3 regions of the Vibrio pomeroyi genome follow, and region 3 is predicted to be linked to each of the others. Evidence: riboswitches for the same ligand, from Rfam matches in the RefSeq annotation. Region 3 holds a riboswitch; each other region holds the start of a gene.
What was found. Region 3 has a riboswitch for thiamine pyrophosphate ahead of thiC (phosphomethylpyrimidine synthase ThiC). Riboswitches for the same ligand answer to the same signal wherever they lie in the genome.
Positions count from the first base shown of each region.

Region 1: it holds a riboswitch for thiamine pyrophosphate, as region 3 does, so the genes downstream of both, thiD (bifunctional hydroxymethylpyrimidine kinase/phosphomethylpyrimidine kinase) here and thiC (phosphomethylpyrimidine synthase ThiC) in region 3, are expected to answer to the same signal.
Region 2: it holds a riboswitch for thiamine pyrophosphate, as region 3 does, so the genes downstream of both, thiB (thiamine ABC transporter substrate binding subunit) here and thiC (phosphomethylpyrimidine synthase ThiC) in region 3, are expected to answer to the same signal.

Region 1 covers NZ_AP025507.1:921,489-927,867, reverse strand. The annotation lists gene tenA (thiaminase II) at 1-352, opposite strand, end outside; gene OCV12_RS20220 (ABC transporter substrate-binding protein) at 361-1,317, opposite strand; gene OCV12_RS20215 (ABC transporter permease) at 1,438-2,253, opposite strand; gene OCV12_RS20210 (ABC transporter ATP-binding protein) at 2,246-3,025, opposite strand; gene thiD (bifunctional hydroxymethylpyrimidine kinase/phosphomethylpyrimidine kinase) at 3,015-3,899, opposite strand; TPP riboswitch at 3,998-4,109, opposite strand; gene OCV12_RS20200 (DMT family transporter) at 4,208-5,125, opposite strand; gene OCV12_RS20195 (helix-turn-helix domain-containing protein) at 5,206-5,943, opposite strand; gene OCV12_RS20190 (DUF4382 domain-containing protein) at 6,117-6,379, opposite strand, start outside.
Region 2 covers NZ_AP025506.1:3,241,832-3,248,210, reverse strand. The annotation lists gene tamB (autotransporter assembly complex protein TamB) at 1-243, shown strand, start outside; gene OCV12_RS14320 (gamma-glutamylcyclotransferase family protein) at 331-687, shown strand; gene OCV12_RS14315 (DUF2799 domain-containing protein) at 769-1,125, shown strand; gene fbp (class 1 fructose-bisphosphatase) at 1,214-2,224, opposite strand; gene mpl (UDP-N-acetylmuramate:L-alanyl-gamma-D-glutamyl-meso-diaminopimelate ligase) at 2,495-3,853, shown strand; gene OCV12_RS14300 (flavin prenyltransferase UbiX) at 3,892-4,515, shown strand; TPP riboswitch at 4,559-4,678, shown strand; gene thiB (thiamine ABC transporter substrate binding subunit) at 4,732-5,724, shown strand; gene thiP (thiamine/thiamine pyrophosphate ABC transporter permease ThiP) at 5,808-6,379, shown strand, end outside.
Region 3 covers NZ_AP025506.1:3,568,237-3,574,615, forward strand. The annotation lists gene OCV12_RS15865 (HesA/MoeB/ThiF family protein) at 1-47, opposite strand, end outside; gene OCV12_RS15870 (thiamine phosphate synthase) at 37-1,329, opposite strand; gene thiC (phosphomethylpyrimidine synthase ThiC) at 1,329-3,278, opposite strand; TPP riboswitch at 3,408-3,506, opposite strand; gene crcB (fluoride efflux transporter CrcB) at 3,569-3,952, opposite strand; gene OCV12_RS15885 (multicopper oxidase family protein) at 4,053-5,435, opposite strand; tRNA gene OCV12_RS15890 (tRNA-Trp) at 6,035-6,111, opposite strand; tRNA gene OCV12_RS15895 (tRNA-Asp) at 6,172-6,248, opposite strand; rRNA gene rrf (5S ribosomal RNA) at 6,294-6,379, opposite strand, start outside.

The sequences.
Region 1 (6,379 bases), on a different replicon from region 3:
CGTCTAGAACGTAGCGCGTGTAGGCAACAGTGCCGAAATCTTCAGGTTCGTTTTCTAAATCAGATTCCGTTAGCCCCCACTGACCACAGTAAGTCACGTGGTGTGAAATTTCAGAATCTAACAGCGCATGAACACTTGGCAGTGCACGACGCATATCAGCCAAGGTTTTAGCTTTGTAAATGGCCAATGCATAAGCGCGAGCATACTGCTTCAAAAACAGAAAATCTTGCTTCAAATAATGCAGAAAACAAGGCTGAGCGAGAGTGCCGTTTGCCAGCGTTTTAACAAAATCATGCTCGGTGTAGTCTTGCCAATCTTGCTGACAGGCTTGGATTAAGTCTTGGTATTTCATGAGATTCCTTAATCAAAAGTCGGTACGTAATCAGCGGCTTTTGGTAGTGATTTGATAATGCCTTTGTCGAACATGAACTGCGCGTAATCATCGTAACGCTTCATATCTACAGCAGAAGGGCGAAGTGCAAAACGAGTCAGTGTGTCGTTCCATGCACGTTGGTTAAGTTCGTTGTTCAACGTATCTGGTGAATACGCCACAAACTCACTCCATGAATCTTGTGGGTGGTTCACAATGTAAGTGGTTGCTTGCTCAAGTGCTTTGTTAAATGCTTTGATGGCTTCGTCGTCGTGTTTCTTTGCGTTCGCCACAAAGATCAGCTCATCGTAAGCTGGCACACCATGCTCTTCAGGGAAGAAAGCTTTTGCTTTAAAGCCTTCAAGCGCTAATTGATTAGTTTCGAAGTTACGTAAGCCCCCCCAGATTGCGTCTACCTTGCCCGATGCCAGTGAAGACGACAGTGCCCAACCTACATTGATGGTTTGCACGTCAGTAAAATCAACATTTTCTTGAGCTAGCATAGTGCCGATCGTCGCTTCTTCGTTGCCCGCAATCGCGATACCGATCTTCTTGCCTTTCAGGTCCGCTAATGAATCGTTCTTGCCGTTATCCAGCACCATCAGTGTGTTCAGTGGTGTCGCAATAAGGGTTGATGCACGAACGAGAGGCAGGCCTGCCGCCACATCCATGGTTAAACTTGGTTGGTAGGTGACTGCAAGATCGACCTTACCTGCCGCAACCAATTTTGCTGGCGTGCTTGGGTCAGCTGGCTCTTGGATTTCAACCTCTAGGCCTTGGTCTGCAAAGTAACCACGCTCTTGAGCAATCACAATTGGGCCGTGGTTCGGATTCACAAACCAATCCAACATCAGTGTCAGTTTCTTTTGTTCAGAATCCGCGAATGCATGACCTGAAACTAGCGAAGCAAGCAGTGCCACTGCACCTACCAATTTGGTATTTTTCATAGTTAACCTTTCCTTTTGAATATTATTATTGTGTTTGTCGATCTAATTTCTAACGACGTGCTGTTTAGATAAATAGCCTTGAGCGAAGCTTTATTAAACAAAGAGTTATTGAGCTAGCCATCACTGGTTCTCCCAAGGGATAGCTTTTTTGAGTAATTTGTCTGTGATGAAGTAAAGCGAGATAGAAAGCACCGCCAAGATAAACAAGGCCGCAAACATCTCATCAATGATCATGCGCGCGTTGGCTTGCAGCATTAAGTAACCTAGCCCTTCACTCGAACCCACCCACTCACCAACAACCGCGCCAATTGGAGCAATAACCACAGCAACACGAATGCCGGACGCTAATGTTGGCAGTGCAGCAGGCAGTTGGATGTGACGAAGCAATTGCCATTTCGATGCGCCCATCGTCTTTGCGAGATCAAGATAACCCGTCGGAGTATTTCGCAGGCCGTCGTAGCAACAGGTAGTCACAGGGAAGAAGATAATGATTGCCGCCATCACCACTTTTGAAGCGATGCCATAGCCAAGCCACAGCATCAGTACAGGCGCAATCGCAAATACAGGAATCGCTTGGCTAGCAATCAAGATAGGCAATAGCCAACGTTTCAGTGGGTCAAACATCAACATCTGCAAGGCAAAAAACAGCCCCATAGACAAGCCCAGCAATAGCCCAAGTAAGATCTCTTGCGCGGTCACCCAAGTGTGTTTGAGTAACACATCGTAGCGTTCAATCAGCTTAAGGAAGACTTCAGCGGGAGCTGGCAGAATGAAGCTTGGCATCTCGAAGATAACCACCACCATTTGCCATAAACCAAGAATCACAGCACTGCTGATGACCAAGCGCATAACGGGATTCATCTGACGAGGATGTGTTGTACTAGCCTGTGCGTTAGTTGAACCAGCCACAGCTTCACTTCGCGTTAGATCATTCATAATCACGCTCCAACTGATCTAAGATGGCTTGTTGCAACTCGGCACATTCCCCATCTAACACGCGTGGCGTCGACGTGTGAGGCACAGATAAAGAGTGAGCACTCGCAGGCGTTCCTTGCAACACATACAAGTTATCCGCTAAACGCACTGCTTCTTGTGGATCATGGGTGATCAACACAACGGTTTTATCTCTTAACAGTTCACACGCTAACGTCTGTAACTTGTGTCTTGTTACCGCATCCAGCGCAGAGAAAGGTTCGTCCATCAGCACGACTGGCTTGTCTTGCATTAAGGTTCGAGCCAAAGCAACACGCTGGCGCATACCACCAGACAACTGATCCGGCATAGCATCTGCGTAATCGGCCAAACCAACCGAAGTCAGCAACTCTAACGCTTGGGTAGTTTGAGCTTGTTTATTGGATGCTTGGCTTTGATGCTTATCTGCAGAATCTTGAAAGCGATGGCTCAGACACACATTGTCGATAACCGACAACCACGGCAGTAGTAAGTCTTGTTGCGCCATGTATGCGATGCGATCGGTGAGAGGCAGTTCATCAGACGTTGCCAATGTGCCCTGCCACTCAACTTTGTCATCGAGTAAACCCGCTAGGTATCGTAATATCGTGGTTTTCCCGCAGCCACTGCGACCAAGTAGCACAGTCCACTTACCTGCACTCAAGCTCAGTGACAAACCCGATAAGGTCGCATGCTCGCTATCTCGGTAACGCAGAGTCGCATTGCTGAGTTGAACGCCAATTGTATTAACGGACATTACCGTGCCCAACGAAGAAGTGATTTACCGGGCCATGACCTTGACCGACTTTCAACTCGTCAGCATGCGCAATCGCGCGCGAAATGTATTGTTTACCTAGGTCGACAGCCTCTGGAAGCGTGTTGCCTTGAGCCAAGAAAGAAGCGATAGCAGAAGAGAGCGTACAACCCGTGCCATGGGTGTTTTTGGTAGGAAAACGCTTCGCGCTAATCAGAGCAGATGTGGTTGGCAGAATAAGTAAGTCGTTACTATTTTCATCCTTCTCCAAGTGACCACCTTTAAGCAGGACTGCTTTAGCACCTAAAGCGCGCAGGTCTTCAATCATATCCTGCATTTCCGCTTCGCTCTCAGGCACGGCTTTACCCGTAAGTGCAGCGCCTTCAGGCAAGTTAGGGGTAATGATATCTGCGAGTGGAATCAGTTCTTGTTTTAGCGTGGTGATCGCCGAGTTTTCTAAAAGAAGGTCGCCACTTGTCGCGACCATTACCGGGTCGATCACTAGGTGTTTAGGTTGGTATTGTTTGATTTTGTCCGCGACGACTTTGATGATTTGAGAATCCGCCAACATGCCGACTTTTACCGCCACGATATTCAAATCGGTAAACACTGCATCTAGCTGGCTAGCGACATGCTCAAGCGGGATTGGGAAAATTGCTGACACGCCTTGGGTATTCTGAGATGTAATCGCGGTAATCACCGAACAAGCGAAACTACCCGTTGCAGACATGGCTTTAATATCAGCTTGAATGCCCGCGCCGCCGCCACTGTCAGAACCCGCAATGGTCAAAACAATAGGAGTATTGATCGAAGAAGATTGGTTTTCTGGTGTTTGAGTGCTGCTAGGTGATACTTGAGAATTGGAATGCTGTGTCATGGTCGCTCCTACTGTCTAAAAGACGTAAGAGAACCGAACTTTGGCCGCAAAGAGAGTGTGGAGGTGAAAGCAATGAGAGATCATTGTTGAACCACGTAGGCAAAGTAATCATAGTTCCCTACGCCAGTGTTAACTGAATCAGGTTCAACGGGTCTCGAATAACGATCTCAGCAAACACCAACTAAGGTATATGCCCCCCGACTATTGATAACGATAGTAACAGCACTCTCGCAACTGAGATACTCATTTTATTCAATTATAAGAATCACGCATGAATTTAATTCAACTAATCTTGCTTTAACAAATACTTATAACGGCTTTTTAGTCGGTTGAGATTGGATGAATAAACACATCACTATCAAGAACATACCTAGCCATCCAACCAATGGAATAAGCTCCCCCACAATACACACGGCCAATACGGCGGCAACAACTGGCTCAAGTAAAGTAATCAAGTTGGCGCTACTCGCTGTGACGTGGCGTAGCCCAAAACTGAAAGCGATATACCCCAAACATTGAGGAAGTAACACCAAGTAACTCACCACCAATATATTGGTATTCGATGCGAACAGGTTATCCCCTGTAAACCACAGCGTTGGCAGTAACAACATCGCTCCCAATCCAAATATGCTGCCCATCGCCGCTTGAGACTTAATGCCTTCGTCTATCAGAGCTTTTGTCGCCCACGAATAAATGGCGTAACACAACCCAGCAACCAACCCCAACCCAATGCCCAAAAGCTTCAGGTCGTCGCCAGATTCACTCATCGATGATGATTCTGAAAACACCAGTAACCCAATACCAACCACGCCAATGGCAAAGCTCGTTAACCAACGTTTGTTGATATTATTCTTTTTGCTAATAAGACACTCTAAAAGTGCAGAAAAGAAAGGCGCGGTAGCTATCGACACCACCGTTCCCATTGCAACACCCGATAACTTCATCGAAGAATAGAAAGCCAAAGGATAGATCGCTAAAGCCAGTACACTCGCTGCTAACAGCTTTTTGTTGAGCAAAAGCTTATCAAGTGAAGATAAGATCTTTCGAAACGCTAAGCCCGCTTGCAGTAAGCCACCAACGCCCATTGAAAACGCACCAATCGCTAATGGACTGAGATCAGGCGCAAAGCTTGCGGCTGTGCCTGTCGTGCCCCATAAAACAGAAGCAAACACGATGGCTAAAGTGCCCGTTTGGAATTCGTTAACGCGATTGATGGCAAGATTCATTGCTATTACCTAGTTTATTTTCATTTCTGAAATAGATAATAGTGAACATATACTAAGTTGAGTTTGCCAAAAGGACGCTATTATTGTTTTGGAAGACTCTCTTTCATCGAACCTAAAAACGCCCTTGGAGACATGCCAAAGTGCTGAGAGAAGCGTCGACTGAATGCAGACAAGTCGCTATAACCTACATTTTCTGCGACCAATTGAACGGGTAAATCGGTATGGCTTAGCAAGGCTTGGGCTTTTTCCATACGATAGCGAGTGATGTATTTAAGCGCACTGATTCCAATGCACTCTTTAAAGCGTTTCTTAAATTGAGTGGGGCTCAAACATGCCGTTTCTGCAAGCTGAGAAATAGAGAGAGGTTGGGCGTAATTATCCGCAATGAGCCTTTGTACCGCACGAATACGAGGGTCGATACTTTTACTCACTTCTTGTTGCTCTAATAGCAGTGAAAACACATCCAAGATGGATGACTCAATGCCACTGTCGACTTGATATTCCAACTGCTTTTCAACAAACAACAAGAAGCTCATTAAAGGTGGCGTTATCGTGAAAACTGAGAGCTCATGCTCTAACAAGTGCTTCGGTAACTCCGTCATATCCGCGACAATAAACCGTGCCGCTTCATCAGCTTTAAACGCATGCGCTGTGGTTACCGGAATCACCACACATTCACCGACAGAAACCTTGCCAACATACCCTACCATTTCAATGCTTATACTCCCTTGAATGGGCAACACCAGTTGATGGTAACCATCATGAGCATGAGTATTAAATTGCTTGGTGTAAGATCGAATGCTTAAGCTAGATTTCATGAGCAACGCCAGAGTACATTTCGCTAGGTTAAAGTAATAGAGACAACGCTACATTATCACTCCCCTAGAGTCACACTCAATGCTCATCAAATTCATGCTAGCTAGGCAACATGATCAAAAACGGCCTCCAAATGAGAGGCCGTTTTTATTAAAAAGCGTAATTCACACCAAGATTAGAATGATACTTGGCTGTCCTGACCCACGGTGACTTGCACGCCATTTTGAGCTTCGTATATTGCGAAGCCTGCGGCTAATGGCGCAGCATTGTCTTCATCACTGTCATGCTGCGCAGTACAGGTATAACCCAATGAGTAAGTACCTGGGTCAATGAAGCCCAGAGAGAACTCATAGTTTGTCTGTGCTTGATTCATTGTCACTGATGCTGAAGTGATCGGTTTCACTTCATCACTGCCGCCGATTGGTGCCATGTCAGCTT
Region 2 (6,379 bases), 330 kb from region 3:
GAAATCGGCGAAGCATTTGGTGTACAAGATCTACAACTGGATACAGCAGGTTCTGGTGATGACTCACAAGTAACGGTAAGTGGTTACATTCTGCCAGGCTTACAGGTGAAGTATGGTGTGGGTATCTTTAACTCGTTGGGTGAGTTTACCGTTCGTTACCGATTGATGCAGGATCTCTACGTTGAAGCCGTATCGGGCTTAGACAGTGCGGTAGACCTCCTCTATCAGTTTGAGTTCGAGTAGAACAGTTTGATTCCGAATAGAGCCGTTGGACAGAGAGTATTTTAGCCGTTCATCGAATTGCCGAGATGAACGGCTTATGGAGGGTTTATGCAGCATCTTGTGTTCGTCTATGGCACTTTGAGACAAGGTCAATCCAATCACCACTATTTGCAGAATGGTGAGTTGTTGGGGCGCTTCGATACACCAGAGTCGTTTGCCCTTTTTGATTTAGGTGCTTATCCGGCGATGATTTCTGGAAAGAAAAGTATCGCTGGCGAGGTCTATATCATTAACGACGAAATTTTGGAGTCGCTCGATCGGCTAGAAGATGTACCTGTTGAGTATCGTCGCGAGCAAATAGAGACTATATTTGGATTAGCATGGGTATATTTGTATCAGCTTGATCTAACAGCTAATAAAGAAATACTTTCGGGTAACTGGTGTAAGCGGAGCAACCCGCTATAGTGAATGAACTACTGGAAGCATTCTGACGTAATAGCTAAAAGTCTCAATGTACAGGCTAGTCTTTTCCATCAGGAGGAAATTATGAAATATCTATTATTGGTGCTATCAGTAATGTTATTTGGTTGTGCGCAAACTCCGCCACCAACGTCAATGAACACAACCGATTGGCAGAGCTTTGGCGAAGAAATGGCGCTAAAAGGAAAAACCAAACAGACTGAAGCAAGTTTGGCTGAAGCCGCGTCTTCACCATCAATTGATGCAGACTTATATGCCGCTTATGGCCAAGGCTATGAAGTGGGTAAAACTCAGTATTGTTCTCAAAACCCGAGAGCGCTAGGGCGCCGTGGTGAGACTTACCTTGGGATTTGTGACGACGTCGACAAATGGTTCCGCTTCAACTATGAAAGAGGCGCAGAATCGAAGTTTGATATTCGATAATCGAACGAACCGTTAATTGAATAATAAAAAGCCAGCATGTAGATGCTGGCTTTTTTAATGGTGTTAATTTGAGAATGAAGTGAGAGGATTACTCTGGGTTCAACTCAAGGAACTCTTCTACTTTACGAACCATGTTTGTTGAACCAACAAAGAAAGGTACACGTTGGTGCAGCTCAGTTGGTTTGATGTCCATGATACGTTGAGCACCGTCTGAAGCGATACCACCTGCTTGTTCCATAAGGAAAGCAATTGGGTTGCATTCGTAAAGCAGACGCAGTTTACCTTGTGGGTGGCTTTGTGTGCTTGGGTACAAGTAGATGCCGCCTTTCAGCAGGTTACGGTGGAAATCTGATACTAGAGAACCGATGTAACGTGATGTGTAAGGACGGTTGTCGCTTGGCTCATTCTCTTGGCAGTACTTGATGTACTTTTTCACACCCGTAGGGAAGCGGATGTAGTTGCCTTCGTTGATTGAGTAAATCTTGCCTTCATCTGGAATCATCATGTTTTCATGAGATAGACAGAAGGTACCCAGTGATGGGTCGTAGGTGAAGCCGTTTACGCCAGCACCTGTTGTGTAAACAAGCATGGTTGAAGAACCGTAAATCACGTAACCCGCGGCTACTTGCTTGTGTCCTGGCTGTAAGAAATCTTCTTGTGTCGGTGGCGTTCCAATAGGAGACACACGACGGTAGATAGAGAAAATTGTACCAACAGATACATTCACATCGATGTTTGAAGAACCATCAAGTGGATCCATCAGAACAACGTATTTTGCGTTTTTGTTGAGCTCTTTGTTGAACGCGACTGCTTCGTCTTCCTCTTCACTTGCTACACCACAAACTTGGTCACGAGCTTCTAGAGCCGCTTTAAATTTGTCGTTCGCGTAAAGGTCTAGCTTTTGCTGTTCTTCACCTTGCACGTTGTCTGTACCAACAGCGCCAGTGATGTCGACTAGGCCAGCCTTGTTGATCTCACGGTTAACAATTTTTGCAGCAAGTCGAATAGACGACAAAAGGGATGATAGATCACCGCTTGCATGGGGGAAGTCACTCTGTTTCTCAACAATGAACTCACCAAGGGTGCGCATCTCAGACATGTTATTTCCTTAAACTTCTCTCAATATTAGGGGGGATTTGAGCACTGTAGATTCGGCCTCTTGAGTGGGCTTTATTCATCTAGACGCTTACCTAAATTCTAAAGGTTAGATCTTTTTAATGGTAATGAACTAAGCGACACAGATCTCACTTACTATGTCGACTCAATTTGTTTTGCATTGCCGCTCGCTTTTAATCGTCATTTAATGATAATGAGTGCAAGTAGTTTGATTTAGACATGGTTCATTTAGCCAAGCGTTTGGAAGCAATTTATGCATATTCATATCTTAGGAATTTGTGGCACCTTCATGGGTGGTGCTGCGGTATTGGCTCGTCAATTAGGTCACAAGGTTACCGGTAGTGACGCGAATGTTTATCCTCCGATGAGCACCTTATTGGAGTCTCAAGGAATTGAAATTATTGAAGGGTTCGACCCTAGCCAATTAGAGCCAAGACCAGACCTTGTGGTCATCGGTAATGCGATGAGCCGCGGTAATCCGTGTGTTGAGTATGTATTGGATAACAACCTTAGATACACATCTGGCCCGCAGTGGTTGCAAGAGTTCTTGCTGCACGATCGTTGGGTGTTGGCCGTATCCGGTACGCATGGCAAGACGACAACATCTAGCATGCTAGCTTGGATATTAGAAGACTGTGGCTATGCGCCGGGCTTCTTAGTGGGTGGTGTATTAGGTAACTTTGGTATCTCAGCTCGTCTGGGCGAAAGCATGTTCTTCGTGGTCGAAGCTGACGAATACGACAGTGCTTTTTTCGATAAACGCTCTAAGTTCGTTCATTACCATCCAAGAACCTTGGTCATGAATAACCTTGAATTCGATCATGCTGACATCTTCGATGATCTTGAAGCGATCAAGCGTCAGTTCCATCATTTGGTGCGTACCGTACCAAGCAATGGTCGCATTTTCTCACCTAAGCAAGACATAGCTATTCAAGATGTTCTATCTCGCGGTTGCTGGAGTGAGGCTGAATCGAGCGGTGAACTTGGTGATTGGGATACCAAGAAGCTAGTTAAAGACGGCTCTAAGTTTGAGGTTTACTTCCAAGGCAAATGTGTTGGTACGGTAGATTGGGATTTAGTCGGCGACCACAACGTTAACAACGCCTTAATGGCGATTGCGGCGGCAAGGCATGTGGGTGTGACACCTGACTTAGGGTGTGAATCGTTGGCGAAGTTCATTAACACCAAGCGCCGTTTGGAGTTTAAAGGTGAGGTGTCAGGTGTGTCTGTTTATGATGATTTTGCACATCACCCAACCGCGATTGAACTTACGCTCGGTGGTTTACGTAATAAGGTCGACACGAAAAAAATCATTGCCGTTTTAGAGCCTCGTTCTGCCACCATGAAGCGTGGTGTGCACAAAGAAACCTTGGCTGATTCGCTAAAGCAAGCGGATTCTACCTACTTATTCCAACCGGATAACATTGATTGGTCTGTACAAGATGTCGCAGATGCTTGTCATCAGCCTGCACACGTCAGTAATGACATGGATGCATTCGTTGCTAAAATTGTCTCAGAGGCACAAGCGGGTGACCAAATCTTGGTAATGAGTAATGGTGGCTTTGGTGGTATTCATCAGAAATTGTTGGATGCGTTAGCCCTTAAAGGTTAACCCAATCCAAGACCTTATAATTTGACGTAACTGAGAACATGACAAAACACGATAAAGCGATAACTCTTGCTTTCACTGGCGCATCAGGTGCGCCTTACGGACTGCGTTTACTCGAATGCTTACTGGCAGCCGATTATCAGGTGTATTTACTGATATCGTCGGCTGCGCGAGTAGTCTTAGCAACAGAGCATGAACTTAAGTTACCTGCTGGACCGGAAGCTGCGAAACAAGCTTTGGTTAAGCATCTCGGCTGCGACCCAGAAAAGTTGGTGGTGTGTGGTAAAGATGACTGGTTCTCACCAGTTGCATCTGGTTCAGCTGCGCCGAAGCAGATGGTGGTGTGTCCGTGTTCTGCGGGCAGCTTGGCTTCAATTGCTCATGGCCTATCAGATAACCTGATTGAGCGAGCAGCAGACGTAGTCATGAAAGAGCGAGGTCAGCTGTTATTGGTGGTTCGTGAAACACCATTTTCGACGCTTCACCTAGAGAACATGCACAAGCTCTCAACCATGGGCGTGACAATCATGCCTGCGGCTCCGGGCTTTTATCACCAACCTAAATCGATTGACGACTTGGTTGATTTTATGGTGGCGCGCATTTTGGACCATCTTGGTATCGAGCAAGGTTTAGTGCCACGTTGGGGTTACGATCAACGTAATTGATCCAAACTTGATAGCTTATTGTTAAAATTCGAATTACAATTCTGAACACTCATCGGGGAGCGAACCATTCAAATAATGAATGCGAGCTGAGATCAAGCACATGCTTGGGACCCGTAAACCTGAACCAGATAATGCTGGCGTAGGAATTGAGTTAGGAACAACCTCTACCGTTCTCCTCCCTCAAACCTGTGCCGCTCAGACCATGGAGAGCGTCCAGTGAAATTCACATTAACTACCCTTGCTGTTACTACAGCGATCTCTTTTTCTGCCTTCGCTGCAGACAACACTTTGACTGTATACACCTATGACTCTTTTGCTGCGGATTGGGGCCCTCGTCCTGCCGTTGAAAAAGCATTTGAAGAGAAGTGTGGTTGTGATGTGAATTTTGTCGCGCTTGAAGATGGCGTGTCTATTCTTAACCGCTTGCGTCTTGAGGGCGGTAACAGCAAGGCTGACATCGTATTAGGTCTAGATAACAACCTAATGGCTGAAGCGAAAGTGACGGGTTTATTGGCTGAGCACAAGGTTGATACTTCATCAGTAACACTGCCTAATGGTTGGGATGACAATACCTTTGTACCTTATGACTTTGGTTACTTTGCCTTTGTATATAACACCGATAAACTAACAAACCCGCCTAAGAGTTTGAAAGAGCTGGTTGAGCAGCGTGATGATCTGAAGGTTATCTACCAAGATCCACGCACTTCAACACCTGGACAAGGCATGATGTTATGGATGAAATCGGTTTATGGTGATGAAGCAACGGTAGCTTGGAAGAAGCTGGCTCAGAAAACCGTTACGGTAACCAAAGGTTGGTCTGAAGCTTACTCTATGTTCCTAGAAGGTGAGTCTGACTTGGTTCTGTCTTACACAACTTCTCCGGCTTACCATATCATTGCAGAGAGCGATTCTAAGTACGCTGCAGCGAGCTTCGAAGAAGGACATTACACTCAAGTTGAAGTAGCCGCTAAGGTTAAAGGCAGCAAGAACGAAAAGCTTGCTGATGAGTTTATGGCGTTTATCCTAAGTGATGAATTCCAATCGGCGATGCCTACAGGTAACTGGATGTACCCAGTAACGGCTGTCGAGCTACCAAAAGGCTTTGAGCAGCTAACAGTTCCACAGAAAGCATTGAGCTTTAGTTCTGAAGAGATCGCAGAGAAGCGTAAGCCTTGGATTCGTGAATGGCAGAGTGCACTTACTTTTTAATTTACTTTTAAAAACTCGCTTTCTGTATTTAAAGGTTCATCCGTGATGTTTGGAGTGAACCATTTACGGTAAAAAATCAATTTATGATAAAGAAAACACCTAAGGTCGGGATCTGGGTTGCGATACTCATTACCGCCTTCGTGGTTTCAGCAGTTGGGGCATTGCTTAGCAATGCCCCTTCTCTTGATATCAGCCAAGTATGGTCCGACCCTTACTATTGGCATGTAACGAAATTCAGCTTTTATCAAGCGACACTCTCAACAGTGCTGAGTGTTGGCTTTGCTATACCTATTGCACACGCTCTGTGTCGCAGACAGTTTTTTGGACGAGCCTTGTTGTTAAGGCTATTCGCGTCGACCTTGGTTCTGCCCGTATTAGTCGGCGTGTTTGGTTTGCTAGCGATTTACGGCAACAGTGGTTGGTTCGCTAAATTCTTGGCGAACTTCGACATTGAGCTACCATTCTCTATTTATGGCTTGAATGGTATTTTGTTGGCGCACGTTTTCTTCAACCTGCCTTATGCCAGCCGTTTACTTCTACAAGCGTTAGATACTGTGCCGGCTGAGCAGCATAAACTGTGTGCTCACTTGGGTATGAGTCATTGGAATAAATTTAAATGGGTTGAATGGCCGAGGCTAAGACAGCAGTTGCCGCA
Region 3 (6,379 bases):
AATGCAATTTGTCGTTGGTAACGGATGAACTCAAAGTCACTCAACATAGCTAGGCTCCCGCATAACCTCTTTACTAAGCGTTGAAGAGCTAGGAGCCATTAGCTTGTCGAAGAATTCGATCACTTTTTGTGGGTCTTCCGCTAATGTAATCGCACGTACAACCGCTAAGCTCGATACACCACAATCCCAAACCTGCGCAGCTGTCGATTGGTCAATACCACCAATAGCCACCGTCGGATAACCAGTAAGTTCTTCTGTATATGGGATGGTATCAATTAGCTGTTGGTACAGAGATAAACGCACCAAGCCTTGAGGCTTGGATGGCATCTGTTTCGTTGTGGTCGGAAATATATGGCCTAGTGCAATGTAGCTTGGATTGATTTGGACGATGCGTAGCAACTCATAATAACCATGAGTCGATAGACCGATCTTAATACCCGCTTGGCTCAGTTGGGAAAGGTTTGATTCTTCGATATCCTCTTGCCCCAGATGCACACCAAAAGCACCATGCTTAAGTGCAAGCTGCCAGTAATCGTTAATAAAAACCTGAGCGTTATATTCTCGACCAAGTTCGATCGACCGTGCGACTTGTTGCTCTAAGTCGGCTTGTTGAGGGTTCTTAATACGCAGTTGGACGGTGTTGATTCCAAGTTTAAGCAACCTTTCTATCCACTCAACATCATCAACAACCGGGTATAAGCCAAGGCTATTTTTGCTTAACTCGGGGAAGGAAAGTGATGTCCCTTGGTTGGCCCAACCAACACTGATATCCAGTCGTTCATCTTCTAGAACAGGGATAGGAAAATTTTGATAGTGTGCTGGCCATGTTCCACGTGAAACATTCGATGCAGCGCGAGCTAAAACCAACGCGTCTTCCAATGGAAATTCCAACGCCAATAAAGTAAGTAACCAAGCAAAGTGACCACGACTATCTAAGTCTTTATGAGCTGTAGTTTCACTCTTGATAACACGATTAGCATCTAGGTGTGACCAGATATCTAACACAGCTGAATCATCGGGGACTCCGATATAGACGGTGTTCGAAGCTTGAGTCAAAGCGGCACAAACATCGGTTAAAGCAACTGAATTACTGTAATCAACAACATGGTTCAGTTGCGCTAACTGACACTCCGCCAATGAATCAATATCATGAGCAAAGCCAATAGATAGTGCCTGTTGAGCATCAACGATAGAGAAGTATCGAGTTGGGCTTACACCCAACTCAACTGCATCAGTTGCTAAACCTTGTCGTTTAGCAACCAATAGACAGTTTTGAACCTCCCCCGTTAACTCGATGTATTGAGATGGGATGAGAATCTTCACTGTCATTATTCCTCTAATTGAGCTTCTTTTACGCCTACAGCAGGGTGATAAAGTTCAGAGCCAGTATCACGGAACTCCTGTGATTTTTGACGCATTCCCTCCAACGGGTTATCTAGCATCTTAATCTCGATAGCCTGATCAGCGGCTACTTGCTCTGTGTCTTTCGCATACTCTCGAACTTCTTGAGAAATCTTCATCGAGCAGAACTTAGGCCCACACATAGAGCAGAAGTGAGCAACCTTGCCCGACTCTTGTGGCAGAGTTTCATCGTGGAAAGAACGCGCTGTTTCTGGATCTAAAGCTAGATTAAATTGGTCTTCCCAACGGAATTCAAAACGAGCTTTAGATAATGCATTATCTCGGATTTGTGCGCCCGGATGCCCTTTTGCCAAGTCTGCTGCATGTGCTGCCAGCTTGTAAGTAATCAAGCCAGTCTTCACATCTTCTTTATTTGGTAAGCCCAGATGCTCTTTAGGTGTTACATAACAAAGCATCGCACAGCCGTACCAACCAATCATTGCCGCGCCAATACCAGAGGTAATGTGGTCATAACCAGGTGCGATATCTGTAGTCAGTGGGCCTAATGTATAGAAAGGTGCTTCATGGCAGTGCTCTAACTGCTCGTCCATGTTCTCTTTAATAAGATGCATAGGTACATGTCCAGGACCTTCAATGATCACCTGAACATCGTATTCCCAAGCCACTTTAGTCAGCTCACCTAGAGTACGTAACTCAGAAAATTGAGCCTCATCGTTGGCATCAGCAATAGAGCCAGGACGTAGGCCGTCACCTAGTGACAAAGCTACATCGTACTTCGCACAGATCTCACAGATCTCGCGGAAGTGTGTGTATAGAAAGCTTTCTTGGTGATGAGCAAGACACCATTTCGCGATAATAGAGCCACCACGAGAGACAATACCAGTCACGCGTTTAGCCGTCATAGGAACGTAACGAAGCAGTAAACCTGCATGGATAGTGAAGTAATCAACACCCTGCTCCGCTTGTTCAATCAAGGTATCGCGCATCACTTCCCAGTTAAGGTCTTCGGCTACGCCATTAACTTTTTCAAGCGCCTGATACATAGGAACTGTACCAATTGGCACTGGGCTGTTGCGCAGAATCCATTCGCGAGTCTCGTGGATATTACGGCCAGTAGAAAGGTCCATTACGGTATCGCCGCCCCAGCGAGTCGACCATACTAGCTTCTCAACTTCTTCTTCAATCGAAGAGCTTACAGAAGAGTTACCGATATTGGCGTTCACTTTCACTAAGAAGTTTCGGCCAATAATCATAGGTTCTGATTCTGGGTGGTTGATGTTTGAAGGGATAATAGCTCGACCTTCAGCAACCTCTTTACGCACGAACTCAGGAGTGATTTCTTTCGGCAGGTTTGCACCAAAGTTATGGCCAGGGTGTTGATGGTTAAGCTGCTCATCAGCGAACTTCTGACGTCCCATGTTCTCACGTATGGCAATGTACTCCATTTCAGGTGTGATAATACCCTGACGAGCATAGTGCAGCTGAGTAACACATTGGTCGCCAGTAGCGCGACGAATTCGAGGCAGGTTTCCGTAACGAAGGTCGTCTAGGGTTTCATCTTCTAAACGTTCTTTGGTGTAAACAGAGCTTACATCATCAAGCAATTCCGTATCACCACGCTCTTCAATCCATTGCTCTCGCAACTTAGGAAGGCCGCTATAAAGGTCTATTTCATGCGTAGGATCGGTATAAACACCGGAGGTGTCGTAGACATGAATAGGCTCATTAGGTTCGAATACAGGCTCTTTTTTGGTACCACCAACAAGGCTATCTGCGAGTGAAATTTCTCGTACAGGAACTTGAATATCCTCTCGAGAACCTTGGATGTAAGCTTTTTTTGAATTTGGATAAGGTTGTACGGATAAAGAATCGATGAAATTCTTCGCTTCCAGTCTTGCTTGTTTACGACTCGACATAGCATTTTTCCTTGGCTTTTAGCCATTATTTATAGGGATAAAAATGCTTGACGGATTAGATGCGACAAGAGGGATCACGGTAAGAAATACAGTTGTGATCTGGAGATAGATCTCTAGAAGGATTCTAGTTAGATATCTACTCTTGTTCCCTTCGCAGGTATTAGCCTGATCAGGTTCAACGGATCCCGAGTTAACGGTCTCAGCCATATGGCACTCCGACAAGTTCGATCGAGTATATAAAAACGGCTTGGATAAACCAAGCCGAGTTGTTAACAAATCGTAAGAAAGTTTTAAGACTTTATCAAAAGTTGGAAGCCGATCCATGCTGCCGAGATACTGAGAACCACGTTGAGCAGCACATTGAGCCCCATCTTAAAGAAAGCGCCCTGCTGCATAAGAAGTACGTTATCCATCGAAAATGTAGAAAACGTCGTCAGGGCTCCAAGGAAACCAAGGCCGATGATCTGTCTCCATGGTTCAGTCGCAACCATCTCATTTTCAAATGCGGCGATGAGCAAACCCATAATGAAGGAGCCGATCACGTTAACAGTTAGCGTACCGTAAGGAAAACCACGCCCTAACATCACGACACATAACTCTGAAATCAAATAGCGCGAACAAGCACCAAATGCACCACCAATGGCAATAAAACCTAAAATAGATAGCTGACCCATGAATCCTCCCAAATAACAGTCCCTATATTCTAGCTTTACCACCGATAAAAGCGAGGGTAGAAACTAAGAATGCATGCGCAAATATTAAACGTTACAGGTGTCACTTAACTTCAATATATCCCATCAACCCCGTTTTCATGTGCTCAATTACATGACAGTGGTACATCCAACGCCCTGGGTTGTCTGCAACAAACGCAGCTTTCGCTCGACCATTTTTCCCAAGTAACACAGTGTCGGTATGGAAAGGTTCTTCTATTTTTTTACCATCAAGTTCCAGTACTGTGAATGTATGACCATGAATATGAATTGGATGATGGTATTGAGTGACATTCTTTAGATCGAATATATAAGTTTTGCCTAACTCCAAAGTCGCCAACGGATCTGGAATATTGTCTTTGCTCATTCCCTCCCACGCGCGTTTATTCGTAAGCCAAAACTTAGGCATCGACTTCCCATCTTTAGATACCGGTGATACCGCTCCTTCCCACTCAAACACAAAATCAATTTCTTCTGCGTTAACGAGATCTAAGTTAGGCACAGGATTGAGAGGCAATGAAGGAAGTGTTTGGCCTTCTATTAGCGTGGAATCTACAACCTTAAACTCACATAAGGAAAAAGGAAAGCGTCCCTTCATTTGCAAAACATTCACTCGCTCCCCCGCCTTGGGAGCAATCAACCCGAGATCGACACGCATACCTGGGCCAATTTTGTGTTGAGTCAGCTTATAAGGTGTCTTTACAGGGTTACCATCAATGGCAATGACCCATGCTTCAGCACCTTCAATAGCTATCGGATAGGTAATCGTGTTATCAACATTCGCAATACGCAGCCTAGTCGTTGCGTGCTGCTTCAATTGATAGATAGGTTCATGTACTCCATTGACGCTACTCCACTCTCCTGGCGTACCCATACGAGCGCTGAGGCGAGGGATCATCAAGTCTTTCCACTGACCTTGTTTGTCGATATGCCAATGTTTCAGCATCAGAGCATGCTCTTCATCGAACTGAACTGGCGCACTCTCTTCGACAATAATAAGCCCGACCAAGCCCATACCAAGTTGCTTAACACTGTTCATGTGCGGGTGATACCAGAATGTGCCCGCATCTGGTGGCGTAAACTCATAGACAAACGTTTCACCGGGCATAATAGGAGGCTGACTTAAGAAAGGTACCCCGTCCATTTCGATCGGAATTCTCAGGCCATGCCAATGAATTGTGGTCGGTTCTGATAGCTTGTTTGTAAATCGAATCGTTACCTTTTCGCCTTGTCGACAGCGAATAATCGGCGCTGGAATCTGTCCATTAAAGACTAAAACATTAGTACTAAATCCCTTCACCAACTCAGCGGTTGAAGGCTCAGCAGTTAAGTCATAAACGAACTTTCCTTGCTCATCAACAGACCGCTTCATTGAGCAAGCAGGTAGGACGGTTAGTGCAGATATAGCGAGAGATGATTGAATAAACTTACGACGGGAAATATCCATATTTGTTGCCTTTTAGTAATGACGACCAAAATGTAACAAAATATTGAGAATAATTCTCATAAAGAAGTGCAGTTTGTGCTGTCGATTGTTTATAAAAGACGCGGGGATAAGTAAGTACTTACACTGTTAAGGCTAGGTTCTGTTGAAGATAGGGATTATCGACTAAAAAGTAGAACCAACAGACGTAAAAAACCAGTATTTCTGCCGAGGCTTTATATATGGTAGGAGTGGAAGTTTAGACTCCTGACACGCGCTATTTTGGTAAGTCGGGGAATCCGCTGCTCTGACAATATTTTAGATTCAAAATGCAAAAAGGCTCTAACATTTCTGCTAGAACCTTAAATATGGCAGATATGGAAGTTTAGACTCCCAACACGCGCTGTTTTGGTAAGTCGGGGAATCCGCTGATCTGAAAATGTATTAGATTCAAAAAGCAAAAAGGCTCTAGCATTTCTGCTAGAGCCTTAAATATGGCAGGGGTGGAGAGATTCGAACTCCCAACACGCGCTATTTTGGTAAGTCGGGGAATCCGCTGCTATGAAAATGTATTAGATTCAAAATGCAAAAAGGCTCTAGCATTTCTGCTAGAGCCTTAAATATGGCAGGGGTGGAGAGATTCGAACTCCCAACACGCGGATTTGGAATCCGCTGCTCTGCCAATTGGAGCTACACCCCTAAAACTTTATCTTACTTCAGATTCGAAAAAACCTCGCACTAGGCGAGGTTATCGAATAAGTGGCGGAGTGGACGGGACTCGAACCCGCGACCCCCGGCGTGACAGGCCGGTATTCTAACCAACTGAACTACCACTCCGCAGTGGACTACTTGTCGTCGCTGACAAGTCGTTCATAATTTAAAGCCTGGCGATGTCCTACTCTCACATGGGGAAGCCCCACACTACCATCGGCGCTATTGTGTTTCACTTCTGAGTTCGGCATGGAATC